3 regions of the Clostridium felsineum DSM 794 genome follow, and region 2 is predicted to be linked to each of the others. Evidence: riboswitches for the same ligand, from Rfam matches in the RefSeq annotation. Region 2 holds a riboswitch; each other region holds the start of a gene.

Region 1 (4,388 bases), 170 kb from region 2:
AAACCATGCCTATTTTTATTGCATCAGGATGAATATCCTCAAAAATACAATCAAGCTGTTTAGCAACAAACTCTGGAGTTGTATCCATGATTCCATATACACCCGTAGTATTTTGTGCGGTAAGTGCTGTAATGGCACTCATTGCATACATTTTATGTGCAGTTATAGTTTTAATATCTGCTTGAATTCCTGCGCCTCCACTACAATCTGATCCTGCAATAGTTAAAACTTTTTTTATCATTTTACTCCATCTCCTCTGCAAATTTAATATTCCTTATATTTTGCACCCTTTTCTAGCTTATCTCCTGTTAAATTAAATACTTCGTCTATTATATAATTTCTATAAGTTACGTTTCCATCTCTTTCCTTAAGCCTACTATGTGCTAGTTCTCCACAAAGCCCCATGGCAGATATTGATGCTGCTACTGCTTCTAAAAAATTATCTTTATTTGCACTAATATAAGCCGATGTCATTGCTGTAAGCATACATCCTGTACCTGTAATTTTACTCATACTAACATTACCATTTCTAATTACATAAGCTTTATTTTTATCTGCTACAATATCTATTGGTCCTGTAATTGCAATTACTGCTCCTACTTTTTCAGAGAATTCTTTAGCAAATTTAATGGCCGTATGAAGGTTACTATCACTTATTTTATCTTCAATATCTGCATCAACTCCTTTAGTTGAACCTTTACCTAAAGCTAATACTTTTATTTCTGAAATATTTCCACGAATAGCGGTAAACTTAACTTCTTCAATTAATTTTAGAGTTGTATCACATCTAAGTTTACAAGCTCCTACCCCCACAGGATCAAGTATAACCGGATGCCCGAGTTTATTTGCTTTTTTCCCTGCCTTAATCATTGCTGGTATAGTTCTCTGATTAAGTGTTCCTATGTTAATATTAAGCCCACTGCATATAGATGTAATCTCCTCCACTTCTTCTATATCATCTGCCATAATAGGCGAGGCTCCACAGGCAAGAAGAATGTTAGCACAATCATTTGCTGTAACGTAATTTGTTATGTTGTGTATTAATGGATTAAGATTCCTTACTTTTTGTAATCTTTCTTTAAACATCTCTATTTCCTCCAAACATTATATTTTTAAAGCAACATAATATCGCCGTTATTGTCATTGCTGGTATAGTACTACCGATTGGTGTATCAACACTAATAAAGAAACGATAAATAACAAAACCAATAACCCAAATAATTAAATTTGACATATTATATTTATCATTATGATATTCTTTTTTTATAATAAAGAAATCTACTATAAGAATAGAAATCATTGGGGCAAACACCGAACTAATAAAATATAAAAAATTCTCATATTGTTCAATGGGTGTAAAATATGAAAGTATCATACCTAAAATACAACTTCCTATTGCTATATGTTTACCTTTTACACCTTTTATAACACTTTCCGCACTTACTCCTGCTGAATATGCATCCAAAAATGTAGTAGTAACCGTGGAGAATATAATTATTATAAGAGCAATACTTCCACCACCAACACTTAGTATGATTTTGGAAATATCACTTTTCCCAGTGAAAACTGTAGCACCAAGTCCTATAATATACATCCAAGAGCTAGTGAAAAAATAAACTATTACACTAACCGCTGTTGCTTTTTTAGGTTTTTCTGCAATTCTTGTATAGTCTGATATAAGCGGTAACCATGAAAGTGGCATAGCTATTGCTAACTCCATAGCACCTGAAAAGCTAATATTTCCTACATATACAGGTTTTCTAACATCTTTGAATATAACAGTACTTAAAGCTATTGTTGTAATAAACAAAGCTGCCATAGCAATTGTATTTAATTTGCTTAAATTTTTAACTCCAACTAATATCCATATAATAATTAAAAATCCTATTACTATAATCCACATTAATTTTCCACCTACATTAAGTGTAGAATTTGCAGCATTAGCACCACTTAATATCATTACTGCTGTCCATCCAATTAGTTGTAGAATATTAATTATAGAAAAAAATAATGATCCTCTTTGTCCAAATGAATTTTTTACTGTCTCCATTGAACTTTTTCCTGTTATTCCACCAATTAGACCTGCAAAGTACAATAATATACATCCAACTAAATGGCCGATAATTATAGCCATTATTCCCTTTTTTAATCCTATAGGTGCAATTAATGTTCCTGTCAAAATTTCTGCTATCGATATTGCTGCTCCAAACCAAATAAGTCCATTTGAAAATACTGATGTTTTTTTGTCTTCCATAAGCCTATCATCCTTTTTAAGTAAAAAATAAAAGCGGAGAATAACCTTTTCTGGCACTCTCCGCAATAAATCAAACATACAATTTCCTACGTTGGCATTATCCAAATCAGGTATAAGGGTCGAAGCTTTATACTTCCTCTCAGCCTGAACACAAGCTCCCCTACTTTATTTAATTTTTAATCAAAATAAATTATACCACTTCTTATTAAATCATTCTACAAAAATAGTCATTAAAATTGTAGTAAAGAATCTTCCGGCAAATTAATACTCTTAACAAATATTATCTAAAGTTTAAATTTAAATTATTATTTATTCTTGAATTATTATTTTCACCTTTGTGCCGTGCTTTGAAGCAGATGTTATACGAATATCATGTCCTAACTTCTTTGCCAGTTTATAACTCAAATATAATCCTACTCCTGTTGATACAGATTTCTTTCGCCCATTCAATCCAGTGTATCCCTTTTGAAAAACTCGCCTCATGTCTTCCTCTTCAATTCCAATTCCTGTGTCCTCAACAAACAATTTCTGATTACGAAAATTATTCTCTCCATAAATATGTATAACTCCATTTTCATAAGAGTATTTTACAGCATTATCTAAAACTTGTTTTACAATAAAACATAGCCATTTTTCATCACTATTTACTTCAAAATTCAAATTTTTAATGTCTAAATTAATGTATTTATTATTAATATTCGAATATTCAGTTTTTAGACATTTATTTACAATCCCTTGTAAATTCACATTGCTGATTTGACAGTCCTTTGAAAAATCATTTAGCTGACTATAGCAAATTGTTTTCTGAATCATATCTTCAATTTTAATAATTTCATCTGAAATATTATACAGCACCTTTTCTGTTGGATTGTCTAAGCTATTTTCAATTATTAATTTAGTTGCTGCAATAGGTGTTTTTACTTCATGAACCCAAGTCTCAATAAATTCAATATCTTCAATCTTCCTTTCTTCAAATATGTCCATTTTCCTTTCAGCATTTCTCTTCAACTGCATCATCAACTTCGTATATAATTTTCGTTCATACGATGTTGGCTTTGGCAATGAAACAATAAAATCCAAATCTTCATTTCCAATCAATTCCGAAAGTTTTTTACAATATCTATTTAATCTTATATAATCCACAATTATATATATAACAAAAATAAAAAATACCACTACTATAGAATAAAAACCATTCGTTTTAAAAAATGCACAGTTTTCCGAAAGTGCAATTATCATACCTGGAAATACCACAAATAATAAAGCTAAAATAAAAAGTTCAATTTTTTCTTTTAAATAATCTGACACTTTCATATGATATATCCTTCATTTCGAATGGTCTTAATCATATTTTTGCATCCAATATCATTTAATTTCTTACGAAGTCTTGTGATATTTACGGTTAGTGTATTGTCATCAATAAATTTCTCATCACTCCAAAGCGTTCTCATTATTCTTTCTCTACTTACTATTTTTCCCTGATTTTTTAGTAATATTTTAAGAATTCCCATTTCATTATGTGTAAGTTCATCTCTTATATTTCTACGTGAAATCATTCCATTATCAGCATTAAAAATCAATTCTCCAAATGATAAAATATTGCTATCAACTTCATTATAAGAATATGTTCTTCTGAGCATTCCTTTTACCTTTGCTAATAAAACTTCAATAGAAAACGGTTTTATAAGATAATCATCTCCGCCCATATTAGTACCAAGAACAATATCTGTTTCCGAATCTCTTGCAGATACAAAAATAATGGGTGCTTTTGAAATTTCCCTTATTTTCTCACACCAACAGAATCCATCATTTCCAGGTAAATTAATATCCATTAAAATAAGTTCTGGTTTGAAAGTAATAAATTCATCTATTATCTTTTTAAATTCCACAATTCTAAGACATTGAAACCCCTGTTTTTCAATATTTTCGCATATTATTTCACTAATATTAGGATCATCCTCTACTACCATAATCTTATACATACTATTCCCTCCATTACGAAACAGCGTTATTACTCCATATTGTTTTCATATATCCTTTTACTGAAAACAGATAAAAAATACTATAAATTATAAAATATATTACCACAACCAGAAGTGCATATACAAGTATTGGAGAATCTGTAGTCAAAGTA
Region 2 (4,388 bases):
GTTCTTTAAGCTTTGATTGATATTGTGCTTTAATTTGAGTGGTATCTACTTTTTTTGTAGTTGTGTTATTTGAGTTTTGGGTAGCATTATTACTTCCACATCCAACCAACAAGGATAAGGATAAAGTTGAGGTTATGAAAAGCGCAACTATTTTTTTTATGTTCATTTAAAAATCCTCCTAAAGTGAATATAGGAATTATTATATATTTTATTTCTTAACTCTCCATAACAATTTTATAAAGAAAAGCTGTAGTAGGTATAAAAAATTGATAAAACATCTAGAGTATATTATTAAATTTTTGGATTGTTTTCAACATAGTTAAGAGCCCATGTGCAAAGACCCTTTAAAACAGGAAGAAGACTTTGTCCAGAATTAGTAAGAGAATATTCAACCTTAGGTGGTACAGATGGATAAACAGATCTATGTATTAGTCCGGTTTCTTCTAAAGCTCTAAGTTGTTGAGTAAGCATTTTATGGGTGATTTTAGGTAATTTCTTTTTTAACTGACCAAATCTTAAAGTTTCTTTTCCCAAGTACCAAAGAATAAGAGTCTTCCATTTTCCACCTATGATTTCCATGGTAAGTTCCATAGAACAATTATATTCTATATTATTATATTTAATCATTATTATCCTCCTGAAATTTAAATTATGTAGTATACAAATGGGTACTATAGCACTTTAATGTGCGTACTTGTTAAATTAGCAATTAATGCCTACTATTATAACGTAAGCAATTTGTTTATACAAGCAAGTATATGAGTATACAAGAGAGGATGAAGTATAATGGAACTTATTAAGTTACAAAAGTCAAAATGTAAAAAGTGTGGAATTTGTATAGAGGTATGTCCATCAATAGTTTTAGGTATGGGAGAAGAAGGACCGGAAGAATTAGAAGGAACAAACTGTATAGGATGTGGACAATGTGTGGCAGTATGTCCTAATAAAGCTATTGATAATGTTAGAACACCTCTTTTAAGGCAGCAAGAATTAAAACAATTTCCTGTAATAGACGAAAACAAAGCCGAAATGTTTTTAAGATCACGTAGATCAATTAGATGCTATAAAAATATTCCTGTAGAGAAAGAAAAGTTAATGAAGTTAATTAATATTGCTCATTTTGCTCCCACAGCAAGTAATAGTCAGAATATATCATACGTTATAGTTACAGATAAAAAAATACTTAAAAAAGCTACTGAAGTTGTTATAAACTGGATGGAAGATAAAATAGATACACCTACTATGCACTGGAGCTTTCCTAAACATATTAAGGATTATAGGGAACAAGGAATAGATAAAATACTAAGAAATGCTCCTACATTAGTTTTAGCAACTGCGCCTAAAGGATTCAAAAATGGGCGAGAAAATACTATTTTTTCTTTTTCTTATATGGAGTTATTTGCAACTACTTTAGGCTTAGGAAGTTGCTTTGCGGGTCTTTTTGAAATGTGTGTATTTGATAAATATGAGCCTCTTATGGAGTTATTTAATATTTCAGAAGATAGTGTAATAACAGGAGCTGTAATGGTAGGCTATCCCAAATATAAATATAAGAGGGTAGTGGATAGAAATCCATTAGAAGTAAGCTATGTTTAAAATAAGGTGCTGAAAATTAAAAGCACCTTATTCTAAATATTTAAATTGGCAATTTTATATAAACGTTTAAAGGGAATTATAGCTATAATCACAAGACAAATTACACAGTCGATAGATAAAAATGAAGCATTATATATTATAGAATAAATAAGTGGAGATTGGCCTTTTGGTGCACTACTAGCGAAGAAAACAACACCAGAAACAACATGAAATAAAAGCCTTATAAATACAGCAGCAATTGTTCCAATTAGTCTTTTGTTTTTAAAATAACCAGCAAACCCAAGTGCCATATAAGGGAGAGGGTAATCAAAGAGTACTTGAACTGGGTGGAGTATATATGGGTCGATCATAAGATCAATTATTCCAAATAAAAATCCAGTTAAAAATCCAACTTCAGGACCATAAAAAAAAGCGATTAGTAGTATTGGCACCATACTTCCTAAGGTAATGTTTCCTCCTTGTGGAAGTTTATATATTTTAAAGAAGCTTAGAACTGTCGCAAGGGCAAGTACAACACCTATTTGAGTTATTAATTTTGTAGAGAATTTGATTTTTCTAATTCTCAATAGAACAATTATTATAATTAAAACTCCTATAAGTGCAGCAATAGCGGATGGACTTTGTGATATTGTTTTAATACTTTTTGAAAATGAAAAATTGTCCATAATAAGACCTCCAAGATTAATATGTGCTTAAAGTTACCCAAAAAATAAAAAACTGTAATTAATAGTAGAAAAGTTCAACTATAAATTACAGTAAATAATTCTGAATTTACATTGCTTCCCTACGCTGGTATTATCCAGATCAGGTTAAGGGTTAACATGGTATAATTGTTTCTCAGCCCAAGGGCACCCCTAGCACACGTTTTTATTTATAAAATTTATTGGATATTAATGAATCCTGTAGTTATTATAGTACATACATGGAAAAAAGTAAATCTTGATAAAATTAAATTTTCAAGATTTACTTTTAGTTTTATAGTACTTGTACTTTAGATAAATTATTTTTTATATTTATTATTCTATCATTTAAGACTGGATGGACTAAATTAGGATTTATATCACATAGTGGAGTTAAAACAAAAAGTCGCTCTGTCATTCTAGGATGAGGTAAGGTTATGTGAGGATCATCTGTAATTAGATTATCATAAAGTAAAACATCTAAATCAATGGTTCGTGGTCCCCAGTGTACTGTTCTTTTTCGTTTTAAGGTTTCTTCAATTCTTAGAAAAAAGTCCACTAGTTCGTTTGGTGACATTAAGGTTTTTATTTCAGCAGCACAGTTTAAAAAATTATCTTGATTTAAATAACCAACAGGTCTTGTTATATAGAAATTAGAAACTTCAGTTAAAACGCATTGGAAATTTTTTTCTATAAGTGCAAGGGCTTCTTTTAAATTTTCTTCTTTATTTCCAATATTAGAACCAAGACCTATATAAGCTGTATGCCAACTTCTTTCGATTTCTACAGAAATACATTTCACATGTTTTTTTACAGGAGCCCAAGGTTTTTTTAGGATTACCTTAACGGCTTTAACTAAATTGTAGTTTAGCAAAATAAACTCTGCTATTTTTTCAGCAGCAGTTTCTATTAAATCGAAACTTTGTTTTGTAAATTCTTCTTCTATATTATCTAATAGTTCAGCGTAATTTACGGTATCATTTAAAGCTTTTGATATCCCTGATTTTCTTAAATCTAAATCTAAGTATAGGGATAATAAAAATTTTTGTCCAAGTGTTTTTTCTTCTTCCAACACACCATGATACGCAAATACTTCAAAATCTTCTATAGTTATTTTGTCCAAAGTTTGCTCATCTCCTTAATATGGCATCTGCTACAGTACAGGCTCTTTTATTTTCAAGAACATCATGAACTCTAATAAAATCACAGCCTTTAGTAACTCCGATAACTGAAGTTGCAGCTGTACCTTCAACTCTTTCGTTTGGTGGCAAATTTAAAATATTACCTATCATAGATTTTCTAGAAGTACCTAGAAGCATAGGAAAATTTAAAATTTTAAGTTTTTCTAAATTATTCATTAAAGATAAATTCTGCTCAAAGCTTTTAGCAAAACCTATTCCAGGATCTATCATTATATTTTCTTTTTTTACACCTGCGTCTAGTGCTATATTAATGCTTTCTTTTAAATCGTTAATGACATCTTCAAGAAAATCAATATAATTTAAGTCTTGTCTATTATGCATTAGACAGCATGGAACATCATATTTTGCAGCAACCTTAGCTATATATGAATCCTTTTTAAAACCCCATACATCATTAACAAGATGAGCACCAGCTTTTAAGGCAGCCTCAGCTACTTCACCTTTATAAGTATCTATTGAAAGGGGAATATCAAACTCATGAACTAAAGCTTCTATTATTGGAATAACTCTGTCTAATTCTTCGTTTTTATCAACAGGTGAATGATTTGGTCTTGTTGATTCACCACCAATATCGATTATGTCTGCACCATCTTCTATAAGTTTAGCAGCATGTTTTAGGGCATTATCTAAATTGTTGAATTTTCCTCCATCAGAGAAGGAGTCAGGTGTTACATTTAAAATTCCCATTATATAGGTCCTTTTACCTATTAAAAAATCTTTGTTACCTATTCTCATTTTGATTACTCCTTAATATTTTATGCTTGAATTTTTTTTATGGTAACTCCAATTACATTCTGCGTAAGCAGAACAATTAAAGCAATTTCTTGAAAGTTTATCACTTCTATAAAGTATAGAGCTTAAATGCGAAATTGAATTTACTTTTCCATGATTTTTAATAGCTTCAATTATA
Region 3 (4,388 bases), 1.0 Mb from region 2:
TCGTAGCTGCAAAGTAATCATCATTTCCTATATTAACTATTTTAAGCTTACTAAAATCCGCTCCATTTTTCTCCATTATAGCCTTTATGACTGCTTCCTCTGAAGGTGAACCCCAGCCACCATAAACTTTTCCTTCTGCATCCTTAATAGATTTAATATTTTTACTTTTAGGTGCTGCAAATCCAGAGGTATTGTGCTGTAAAACTGCTGCAATTGCCTTAATAGGAAGTGGCGTTTTACTTGTTAAAGCATAAGTTACATCTTCCTGATAGCTTACACCAAAATCTCCTTTATTAGTAGCAATTAGATTAGTAACACTGCCACTTGAAGGCTGTTGAATTTTTACATCTAAACCCTCTTCTTTATAGTAACCTTTATCTAAAGCTACATACATTCCAGTATGATTTGTATTCGGTGTCCAATCTAGTATTACAGTCGTTTTATCTAATTTAGTACTTGAACTGCTACTAGATGCACACCCTGTAATAGCAATTGCTGTCATAACAACTGCAGATATTAATGATAATATTCTTTTCTTTTTCACTTTAATCGCTCTCCTTATTTCCAATGAATTATCTTCTTTTGGATAAAATCTACAATATAAATTAACACTATACTTATAACCACAATGACGACAATTGCTGCAAAAACCTTGTCTAGCGCATAGGCATTTTTTGCTCTTACCATATAAACACCTATGCCTCCATCTCCACCTAACCATTCACCTATAACTGCTGCCATAATCATATAGGTACATGCTATTTTAATTCCAGAAAATAAATTTACCATAGCGGATGGAAGCTTTAAATGATAGAAAATTTGAAGTTTAGATGCTTTCATACTTTTAAATAGATTTATATAGTCTTTATCAATTTTTTCAAAACCATCCACAAGACTTATTGCTATAGGAAAAAAACAAGTTATTACAACCACTATTATCTTAGGCAGCGGACCAAAGCCAAACCATATTATAAAAAGTGGTGCAATTGCTATGGTTGGTATAGTTTGTGAGATAACAACTATAGGATAAATGGCCTTTCTAATAACCTTAAAACTATCCATTATTATAGCAAGTATAAAAGCAAAAATTATAGAAATAAGAAATCCCACAAGTGCTTCATAAATTGTAACTTTCGTGTTGTCAATTATCACATTGAACTCACTAATTAATGTTAGGTATATATCCTTAGGTGATGGAATTATATACCCTGGTATTTTTCTAAAATCCACTATAAACTGCCACATTGCTATTACAATTATTATAGCGGCTACTGGATATAATTTATTCTTTATATTTTCCCACTTTTTCATTCATAGTCACGCCTTCAGCCTTATAATCTATTTTTACAACAGATGCAACTCTCTCTGAGCCTTCCTTAATGCATATTTCCTGAGCCTTTTTTACTATTTCCATGAGTGTATCTAAATCACCTTCCATAGTAGTTTCCATAGGTCCAACTATATACTTTACACCTGAAGCTTTTATGTATTCTATTACCTTATCAACTACCTCATATAGTCTTTTTTCCTCAACAACTGGAAGTACCTGCAAGCTTACATTTACAACTGGTTTCATAATACAAATCCTTCTTTCTTAAATTAATGATTTAAAATTATTCAATATGCTTTTTTCAACTTCACCTTCTTTAACCTTTTTTATTTTAGCTATTTCCTTTACTATGTCTTTAATTACACTTGGATAACCATATCTTCCATTGACCCACTGAAGAGAAGTTGGTCCATCTGTTTCTGTTAGTATTTTATCAAGAGGAAGGAATTGAACAATTTCCTTAGAAAGCTTAGAATATTCAATATCAACACTTATAGTAAAATAGCAGCCATATTCTAAAAGCTTTCTTAAAGTGTCTTTATCACCGCTGTACCAGTGAATTATAGGTGTTTTAAGCTTATACTTTTTTATATAATTATATATTTCTCCTTCTGCACCCTTTGTATGTATATTAGTTATTTTATTGTATCTTCTGGCTTGCTCTAAGAAATATATAAAAACTTTTTTCATATAAGGATATTTTTCCTTTTCCTTAACCCATACATAATCAAGCCCTATTTCTCCTATTATTCTGCTCTCCTTTATATATTCATGAAATTTATCAAGTTTTTTATAATTTTCATGAGCTTTAGAAGGATGAATACCAAAGCAAGGAATAATATTTTTATTTTTCACGGCTAGTTTTTTCGTAAATTCATAACTTTTACAATCCATGGAACATCCAAGTGTAAGTATTTCTTCATTTCTTATAATGCCTAATGCCTTGTCTAGTTTTTCTTTACTCTCAAAAAAGTCCAAATGATTATGTGCATCTACAAACATTTTTTTCTCCCTAATAAAAAAATAAAAGCACTATAAACATAGTGCTTTAAGTTAACGTTATAAAAGCTTTCCTTCGTCAGAATTAACCGAATCAGGTTCAAAGGGTTAAAGTTTTTATAACTTCTCTCAGCCAAAAGGCACCCCTAGCACTAATTTACATATTAAATTTTGTCAGCATCTTTATGCTACCACTTATTTTTTCAAATGTAAATAGCTATATTCCCTATTTTGCTCTTCCAATATCTTTTCTATAGTAAATTCCGTCAAATTTAATTTTTTCTATATCCCTATAAGCTCTTTCTATAGCTTCGTCTAAAGTAGTTCCTTTAGCAGTTGCGCACAAAACTCTTCCCCCTGAGGTTTTATACACTCCATCCTCTAACTTAACACCTGCACAAAATACTTTATCCCCTGCATCATCTATTCCACTTATTTCATAACCCGTATTATATTTTTTAGGATATCCCTTTGAAGAAGCAACTACACAGCAAGCATTTCCTTCATGCCACTTTAAATCAAAATCACTAAGTTTTTTGTCTATTGCAGCATTTATTAAATCAACAAAATCACTTTTCATTAAGTATAAAACTACTTGTGTTTCTGGATCTCCAAGTCTAACATTGTATTCAAGAAGATATACTCCTTTTTTTGTTATCATAAGTCCAAAGAAAATTATTCCAACAAAATCCATTCTTTCTTCTTGAATACCTACCAAAGTAGGCTTTAAAATTTCTTCATTAAAACTTTTAAGTACAGCTTCTGTGCAGTAGGGATTTGGAGAAATAGCTCCCATTCCACCTGTATTGGGTCCTTTATTGTCATCAAAAATTTGTTTATGATCCTTTGAAGACACAAAAGGAATTATAGTTTTTCCATCTGTAATTGATAGAATTGAAGCCTCTACACCTTCTAAGTATTCTTCAATTACAACTTTTTTTCCAGAACCTTTGAAAACATCTTCAACCATAAAGGATTTAATAGTTTCTTCTGCTAAAGTGTAATCCTCACAAATTACAACTCCCTTGCCTGCTGCCAAACCATCTGCCTTTATAACTATAGGATATGAACAGCTTTTTAAATAGGAAAGAGATTTACTAGCATCTTCAAAGACTGCATATTCAGCTGTTTTAACATTGTATTTTTTCATAAAGTCCTTAGAAAAAGACTTACTTCCTTCAAGCTTAGCTCCTAAACTACCTGGTCCAAATATTTTAAGTCCTGCCTTTTTAAATTCATCAACTATTCCCTCAACAAGAGGAGCTTCAGGTCCGACTACCGTTAAATCTATATTATTTTCCTTTGCAAACTTTATAAGTTCTTCTGTTTTTTCTAAGTTTACATTTTCACATTTATTTTCTTTTGCACTTCCGCCATTTCCCGGTGCACAATATATTTTTTCAACAGTGCTATTTTGTGCCATTTTCCATGCCATAGCATGTTCACGTCCTCCTGAACCTATAAGCAAAATCTTCATACATTAACCTCCAAATATAAACTAGTGCTTAAAATGTCTTGTTCCTGTCATAACCATTGAAATTCCGTATTTGTTGCAGCCATCAATGGATTCCTTATCTCTTATAGATCCACCTGGTTGAATTATAGCTTTAATTCCATTTTTATGTGCTTCTTCTACTATATCACCAAATGGGAAGAAAGCATCTGATGCAAGAACAGTAGCACCACTTCCTCTTTCCATTGCATCTTTAGCTGGCCAAATTCTATTAACCTGACCTCCACCAATTCCAACAGCTGCACCATTTTTTACAACAACAATAGCATTGGATTTTACATACTTTACTACTTTCATTCCAAAAATCATATCTCTCATTTCATCATCCGTTGGCTTCTTATCTGTAACTACTTCTATTTTTTCAGTAAGTTTATCATCTGCACTTTGAACAAGCATTGCGCCATCAACCTTTGCAAGTTCAAAATTATCAGAAGGCTTTTTATTAGCTTTTATAACTCTTAAATTTTTCTTGGACTTTAGTACCTCTAGTGCATCACTTGTAAAATCAGGAGCTATAACTATTTCCAAAAATATTTTAACCATTTC

What was found. Region 2 has a riboswitch for thiamine pyrophosphate ahead of thiT (energy-coupled thiamine transporter ThiT). Riboswitches for the same ligand answer to the same signal wherever they lie in the genome.
Region 1: linked by a shared signal. The riboswitch ahead of cytX (putative hydroxymethylpyrimidine transporter CytX) and the one ahead of thiT (energy-coupled thiamine transporter ThiT) in region 2 are both predicted to bind thiamine pyrophosphate.
Region 3: linked by a shared signal. The riboswitch ahead of CLFE_RS09775 (TatD family hydrolase) and the one ahead of thiT (energy-coupled thiamine transporter ThiT) in region 2 are both predicted to bind thiamine pyrophosphate.

Annotation. Positions count from the first base shown of each region.
Region 1 covers NZ_CP096980.1:861,397-865,784, reverse strand. Annotated here, with positions in the region: gene thiD (bifunctional hydroxymethylpyrimidine kinase/phosphomethylpyrimidine kinase) at 1-238, opposite strand, end outside; gene thiM (hydroxyethylthiazole kinase) at 265-1,086, opposite strand; gene cytX (putative hydroxymethylpyrimidine transporter CytX) at 1,079-2,254, opposite strand; TPP riboswitch at 2,321-2,426, opposite strand; gene CLFE_RS04125 (sensor histidine kinase) at 2,564-3,568, opposite strand; gene CLFE_RS04120 (response regulator transcription factor) at 3,565-4,236, opposite strand; gene CLFE_RS04115 (FtsX-like permease family protein) at 4,250-4,388, opposite strand, start outside.
Region 2 covers NZ_CP096980.1:1,027,822-1,032,209, forward strand. Annotated here, with positions in the region: gene CLFE_RS04925 (hypothetical protein) at 1-166, opposite strand, end outside; gene CLFE_RS04930 (winged helix-turn-helix transcriptional regulator) at 292-627, opposite strand; gene CLFE_RS04935 (nitroreductase family protein) at 787-1,596, shown strand; gene thiT (energy-coupled thiamine transporter ThiT) at 1,629-2,261, opposite strand; TPP riboswitch at 2,361-2,462, opposite strand; gene folK (2-amino-4-hydroxy-6-hydroxymethyldihydropteridine diphosphokinase) at 2,572-3,399, opposite strand; gene folP (dihydropteroate synthase) at 3,407-4,213, opposite strand; gene CLFE_RS04955 (HD domain-containing protein) at 4,226-4,388, opposite strand, start outside.
Region 3 covers NZ_CP096980.1:2,072,247-2,076,634, reverse strand. Annotated here, with positions in the region: gene CLFE_RS09790 (ABC transporter substrate-binding protein) at 1-544, opposite strand, end outside; gene CLFE_RS09785 (ABC transporter permease) at 559-1,311, opposite strand; gene CLFE_RS09780 (MTH1187 family thiamine-binding protein) at 1,283-1,576, opposite strand; gene CLFE_RS09775 (TatD family hydrolase) at 1,595-2,332, opposite strand; TPP riboswitch at 2,384-2,487, opposite strand; gene purD (phosphoribosylamine--glycine ligase) at 2,556-3,806, opposite strand; gene purH (bifunctional phosphoribosylaminoimidazolecarboxamide formyltransferase/IMP cyclohydrolase) at 3,828-4,388, opposite strand, start outside.